Regions from separate parts of the Promicromonospora sukumoe genome, predicted to be linked through region 2. Evidence: predicted binding sites of a transcription regulator. Region 2 holds the regulator's gene; the other holds the start of a gene.

Region 1 (3,458 bases), 1.8 Mb from region 2:
CTGTCGGCCGACGCCGACCCTGGAGCTCCCGTGCCCACGGAGCTCGCCGCGCGCACGTTTGTCCCCGGGGCCCCCTCGGTCACGGTGGCCGCGAAGCGGTCCGCTGGCAGCAGCCGGCCCGTCACAATGCCGGTCAGGCAGTCCGCCCGGAGCTGGCCGAGGGTGCGCTCCTCGCCGGCGGTGTACCGGAGCTGGTGCGCCATGTCGTCGACGACGCCCCACACGGCCGCCGCGTCCACGGCGGGCAGGTACGCCGACAGCCAGCCCATGTCGTTCTCGGCCCGATCGAGCTGGACGTTGCGGTCCAGAGCCGCCGCCCGCGCGGTCTCCTCGGCGCCGTGCCGGGCCTTCGCGAAGGCCAGCAGCTTGCTCCGGAGCCAGCGCCACGTCCGGGACGGAGCCTGCGGCAGGTATCGGGCGATCGCCTCGGCCCGCTCGGCCACCGTGAGCTGCGCGGCGGAGCGCAGCAGGGTGTGCGCCTTGCGCACGTCGATCCGCCCCGAGACGAGAGCACTGATCACCGTGGGGTGCTGGGCACCGGACTCGGCCCGGACCACTACCTCGGACCCCTCGGCCTGCGTGATCGCGAGCTCGGCCGTGACCTGCCCGACCAGCGAGTCGTGGGCCAGCGGGTGGGTCTCCCGCGCGGCCCGCTCCGCCACGGCCTGCGCCTGCACGCCCGCCGCCCACGACTGCAGCCGGGCGCACGCGCCCACCAGCTCCCCCAGTACGTCGTCGGACAACGCGGCGAGCGCCGCCGACCCGGCCTCAGCTCCAGCCGGGAGATCGACTGCCGAACCGGCCGTCGGCACCGCAGCGGGTTCAGCGGCAGGCACGGCGTCGGGTCCGACAGCAAGTCCGACAGCGGTCCCGACAACAGGTCCGGTGCCCGCGGCCTCGCACGGCGCGGCACCCAGCCCGGTGTACTCGGCGACCACTCGTGCCAGCTCCGCGCCGGGCGCGCCGGCCAGCGCCTCCCGCAGCACCTCGACGGGCCACAGCGCCACCGGGCCGGACGACGCCGTACCGTCCGACAGACGACTCGACTCCGGTCGCGACGGAGCGCTCCGCAGGTACTGCTCGTCCCGCTCGGCGAACAGCGCCTCACCTTCGGCGAACAGTGCGGGCGAGCCAGGCGTCGTCGGGCATGCTGCCGGCCGCGGGATCCTCGGCAGGAGGGGACGCCTCATGGAGCACTCCCGCCAGGAGAGGCACCACGCACATGGGGTCGTCGGCCAGCGCGGCGGAAACGCCCTTCCGCTCGGACACCTCGCCCGGCCCTCGACCGGTCAAGAACGACACGGTCGCCAAGCCTCCACCGCCGTCGGCCCGCTGCTTGCCCATGCTGCCACCTCCCCCGATACCCGGAAAACAATCAAAATTAAACCATGCACATCATTCCTGCGGACGTTTGTTCGATCCTACGTGGAGCCACTGACGGCCGCTCGTTGTTCTGCCTGCCGCGTAAACGGCGCCCTTCGGCGCGCACAGGGAGCGTCGGACCGATAGTCATATTGCGGGGTCAGGACGACCAAGTCAGGGCGGCGGCGACCCCGACGGCACAGGGTCGGGCTCTCCCACGAGCACCGTCACCGTGACGCCCAGGCGCAGCACGGTTCGTGCGGGCGGCGCGGTGCCGACGACCGGGGTCCGCGGCGACGTCCCCGCGATGTCCGGCACCACTTCGAAACCGGCGGACTCCAGCTCGGCCAGCGCGGCGCCCAGCGTCATGTCGGCCACGGCGGGCACCGCGTTCCGGCCGCTCGCCACGGTGACCGCCACCGCGGCGCCGGACTCCACGATCCGGCCGGGCGCGGGATGCTGTTCGAGCACCGTCCCGGCGAGTTCGGCCGAGTCCTCGCGGGTCACGTCACCGAGCGTCAGCCCGACGGCGCGCAGCGCCTCCTGCGCCTCCGTGAGCGTGCCCGTCAGCACGGGCACCGCGGAACGGTCCGCCGACGGCGGTCGAGCCGTCGCCGTCGGCGTCCCGGAGGAGGTCGCCGACGGTGACGCACTCGGGGCCTGCGATGCGGCGCCACTGCTCGGCGAACCCGACGGCGAGGCAGACTGCGACGCGGTCGACGCCGAAGGTGACGGGCTCGCCGTCGACATCGGTGCCGGCGTGAGCGACACGGAACCGCCGGCACTCGGCGAGTCCCCCGCTCCGGCCTGCGGCAGACCGGGGGCCGCGACTGCCGCCCACACCGCCAACCCCGCCAGGAGCAGGGCGAGCGCCACCGCGCCGACGCCGGCGGCGCCGGCCCGGCGCGCGACGACCGGTGCCGCCCCGGGCCCGTCCTCGACCGGCGCGAGGTACGCGAGGTCGGCGGTCCGGCGCGGTCCGTCGCCGCTGCCGGGGCCCGGGTCACCGTCGGGGCGCAGCTCGCCCGGGATGTCTCCCGCAGTGCGCTCCTCGTTGCTGTCCCCCGGCCCGGTCTGTTCGCCCGGGCCCGCGCCCCGCGCCGAGGTGGTCAGACGTTCCTCGTCCGGAAACGTCCCGGCCCCGTTGATACCGCCCGCGCCCGCTCCGGCACCCAAGGTCGGGACGGCTCCCGACGACGCCACCACACCCGAGGTCGCCCCTACTCCCGAGGCCGTCGCCACGCCCGCACCACCAACCCCGCCGATACCCGCACCCAGTCCAGGCCCCGCAGCCACACCCAAACCCACACCAGCACCAGCACCAGCACCAGCACCAGCACCAGCACCAGCGAACCCGACCGACCCCGCGTCCGCCGTCGTCCCGGCTATCGCGGCCGTCCCGGTCGCCCCCGCCGTCCAGGCCGTCCGGCCGATCGCCTCCGCGAGCGCCGTGCGCATCTCGGCGGCGTCCCGAAACCGGCGGACCGGTGTCTTGTTCATGGCGCGCGTCACGACGCGGTCCAGGGCCCGGGCCGCGGGGGCCAGCGCGGACGGCACGGGAGGCGGCGCCGAGACGTGCGCGCTGAGCACCTGGGCGTCGGTGTCACGCGGGAAGGGCGGGCGCCCGGTGAGCAGGTAGTAGAGGAGCGCTCCCGCCTGGTAGACGTCGCCGGCCACGCGGACCGGCCGCCCCTGGGCCTGCTCGGGCGACATGAACTGGGGGTTGCCCACGACGGTTCGCGCGCCGTCCGCGCCCGGTGCGCTCGGCCGGCCGACGCCGGGCCCCGCCCGGCCGGAGACGACGGTGCGCCCCGGTCCGTGCGCCGCGCCGAGCACGGCCGTCACGGCGGACCCGTCGGAGCCGGGTCCGGTCCGCAGCACGTTCTCGCCCACGCGGAGCACGTCGTGCCCGACGACGCCACGCCCGACGGCGCCGTTCCCGACCGTGCCGTTCCCGACGGTGCCGTCCCCTTCGCCACGCCCAACGGTGCCGTTCCCGACGACGGCACGGCCCACGGCGGTCCGCCCCGCGGCGTCGGCCAGGCCGAAGTCGACGAGCCGCACGTGCTCCGCCCGCAGCACCTCGCCGGGGGCCG
Region 2 (3,458 bases):
CTCCTGTTTCGGGGGTCCCTCGATCGGGTCCGTCGTCGGCCCCAGCCTGCCCCACGGCACGCCGGGGTGCCAATCGCTTTTCGTCCCCACCAGCGGTTCGACGACGTCGACCACAGCACCTGCTGCCAAAGCCGGGCCGATCCTGGCAGCAACCGCTGTGATCAACACGTGGGCTAGGCCTGGGCCGCCGCGCGGTCCGCCTCACGTTCGGCGCGCTCGGCGCGGAGCGAGGTGATGGCGCTCTCGAAGTCCTCGAGCGAGTCGAAGGACTGGTAGACGCTGGCGAACCGCAGGTAGGCCACCTCGTCGAGCTCGCGCAGGGGGCCGAGGATCGCGAGGCCCACCTCGTAGGCGTCGATCTCGGCGCTGCCGTTGCTGCGCAGGGTCTCCTCGACGCGCTGCGCCAGGATCGCGAGGTCGTCGTCGCTGACCGGCCGGCCCTGGCAGGCCTTGCGCACGCCCGCGGCGACCTTGTCCCGGCTGAAGGGTTCGGTGGCGCCGGAGCGCTTGACCACGGAGAGGCTGGCGGTCTCGACGGTCGTGAACCGCCGGTTGCAGTTCGGGCACTGCCGCCTGCGCCGGATCGACAGGCCGTCGTCGGCGGTCCGCGAGTCCACCACGCGCGAGTCGGCGTGGCGACAGAACGGGCAGTGCATGCTCACTCCAGCGTGGTCGGCCACGGACCGGAGACATCCGGTCGCGCCCCGACCGTAAGCGGGCAAACCACCCCCATGCAACATCGCCGCAACATTTGACGGCGAATCGTGGCCTCTGGCCACTTTCGGGGTGCTTCCCGTCACTCCTTCGGGAGCAGGAGCAGCTCGCCGACACGCACCGTGGCCGACGACATCTCGTTCAGGTCCTGCAGCCGGGCGACGGCCTGCCGCACATCCTCGCCGGGTTCCGCGACCTCCTGGGCGAAGCCCCAGAGCGTCTCCCCCGGCTGCACCGCGTGCACGCGCACCTCGGTCGGCTCGCCCGGGGCGCTTGCGACGGCGGTCGCCCCCCACGTGACCATCGGCGCCACCAGGAGCATCGCCAGCAGGACGAGCACGGCCCGGCCGCGGCGCGTCAGCCGCAGGCCGGCCAGGCCGAGGCGGTCGGCGAGCGCGGACCGGTCGGTGGCGGGGTGATGAGCCTGCCGCGCGTACGCCTGGTGCGGTGCGTAGGACTCGCGGGGTGCATGCGACCGGTGGGGCGCGGAGCCCTGGCGGGGTGCGTGTGCCTGGCGGGGCTCTCCCGTCCGGCGCGGTCCGTGCGCCGGGGCGGCCGCGCGATGCTCGGCCGGTGCGAGCCTTCGGCCGGCCGGGTGCGCCGGGCTCGGCCGGTACGCCCGCACCGTGGCACTCGTTCCGGACACCTGCCCGTACGCCGGGGTGTACTGCCGCAGCGGGATCACGTCCCCCATGGCCCCTCCTCGAAAGACGATTCGAACTCTTGTCCGTTCATACACACGTTCGTCGAACGCTCGTACCATTGTGTAGCACGGGACACCGCCCGTGTCGAGACACGCTCGAACATTCGTTTGAGCCGAGCACATTTGTGATCTAGAGTGGGCAGCGCACAGGAGAACATTTGTCGGAACGGGAGGGGCACGGGCATGACGGGACGGGACGGGACCAGCGACACGAGAGCCGTCGACACGGCACTCTCGGGTGTCGCCACGTTGGACGCGCCGGGCGACGGGGCGGTCGCCGACGTCCACGCGATCTCGCCGGCAGACCGCCTCACCGAGCGGCAGCGCCTCGTGCTGGACACGATCCGGCAGTCGTTCGAGACGCGAGGCTACCCGCCGTCGATGCGTGAGATCGGCGAGGCCGTCGGGCTGGCCAGCCCGTCGAGCGTCAAGCACCAGCTCCAGATGCTGGAGAAGAAGGGCTTCCTGCGCCGCGACCCGAACCGGCCGCGCGCCATGGAGCTCGTCGAACCCCTGGCCGAGCAGGTCGAGAAGCCGACGCGCGGCGAGATCCACTGGCCGGAGCCGCGACGCAGCGGCCAGGTCCACTGGGGCGGTTCCGTGCCCGACGACGCGAGCACCCCGCCGCCGTCGTACGTGCCTCTGGTCGGCCGCATCGCGGCCGGTGGCCCGATCCTCGCCGAGCAGGTCGTCGAGGACGTCTTCCCGCTCCCCCGCCAGCTCGTCGGTGACGGTGAGCTGTTCCTGCTCAAGGTCGCGGGCGACTCGATGGTCGACGCCGCGATCTGCGACGGGGACTGGGTCGTGGTGCGCCGCCAGAACGTGGCCGAGCAGGGCGAGATCGTCGCCGCCATGATCGACGGCGAGGCCACGGTCAAGACCTTCAAGCAGACCGACGGGCACGTGCTGCTGCTGCCGCAGAACCCGGCCTACGAGCCCATCCCGGGTGACGAGGCGCAGATCCTGGGCCGCGTCGTCGCGGTGCTGCGGAGCCTCTGAGCACGAAGGTCTCGACAGGCTCGACCAGCGATTCGACAGGCTCGACCAGCGAAATGCTGGTCGAGCCTTTCGTTTGCCGGTCGAGCCTGGTCCCCCGCGGGTCGAGCCTGACCCCCCGCTGGTCGAGCTTGTCGAGACCTAGAACCCGAACCGCTTCTGTACCGCGCGCACGCTCTCCGCGGAGGCGCGCAGGCCGGCCAGCTCGTCGTCGGACATCGGCACCCGCACCGGGTCCGCGACCCCACGCCGGTCCACGAGGGACGGCACGGACAGGCACACGTCGCTGATGCCGTAGTAGTCGTCCAGCAGCGAGGACACCGGCATGATCCGGCGCTCGTCCTTCAGCACCGCCTCGATGATCCGCGTGGCGGCCAGGCCGACGGCGTAGTTGGTGGCGCCCTTGCCCGCGATGATCCGGTACGCCGAGTCGACCACCTCGTGGTGCACCTCGGCGCGGACCTCGGCGTCCAGGGGCGCCGCACCGCCCACCGGCACCCAGTCGAGCAGCGGCACGCCGCCGATCGAGGCCGAGCTCCACAGCGCGATCTCGGAGTCGCCGTGCTCCCCGGCGATGTAGGCGTGCACGTTCCCGACGGCGACGCCGCACCGCTCCGCGAGCACGACCCGCAGCCGGGACGAGTCGAGCACGGTGCCGCTGCCGAAGAGGCGCTCGCGCGGCAGGCCCGAGATCTTCAGGGCCGCGTAGGTCACCACGTCCACGGGGTTGGTGACCATCAGGTACGTCGCGTCAGGCGCGGCCTCGACCAGGCCCGGCAGGATGGTGCGCATCAGCCCGATCGTCGCCTCCGCCAGGTCGACGCGGCTCTGGCCCGGCTTCTGCTTGGCCCCGGCGGTCACGACCACGACGTCTGCCCCCTCGCACACCGCGGGGTCGTCCGAGCCGATGACGTGCGCCTGGGACGTGAACATCAGGCCGTGCTGCAGGTCGAGCACCTCGGCGTCGACCTTCTGCCGGTCGATGTCCAGCAGGGCGATGGTGCGCGCCGAGCCGCGGGTCAGCGCGGCGAAGGCGAGCGTCGAG

The links. Region 2 encodes LexA, which represses DNA repair genes until DNA is damaged. Its sites were predicted from a motif close to TCGAACANNTGTTCGA; they were not measured.
Region 1: a site for LexA is predicted at 1,404-1,419, ahead of FHX71_RS12280 (HNH endonuclease signature motif containing protein). Genes of this name have one in related genera too.

The regions. Positions count from the first base shown of each region.
Region 1 is NZ_JACGWV010000001.1:2,763,104-2,766,561, forward strand. It holds gene FHX71_RS12280 (HNH endonuclease signature motif containing protein) at 1-1,190, opposite strand, end outside; gene FHX71_RS12285 (serine/threonine protein kinase) at 1,537-3,458, opposite strand, start outside.
Region 2 is NZ_JACGWV010000001.1:986,183-989,640, reverse strand. It holds gene FHX71_RS04410 (DUF5302 domain-containing protein) at 1-114, opposite strand, end outside; gene nrdR (transcriptional regulator NrdR) at 174-656, opposite strand; gene FHX71_RS04400 (LysM peptidoglycan-binding domain-containing protein) at 797-1,408, opposite strand; gene lexA (transcriptional repressor LexA) at 1,601-2,416, shown strand; gene FHX71_RS04390 (L-lactate dehydrogenase) at 2,555-3,458, opposite strand, start outside.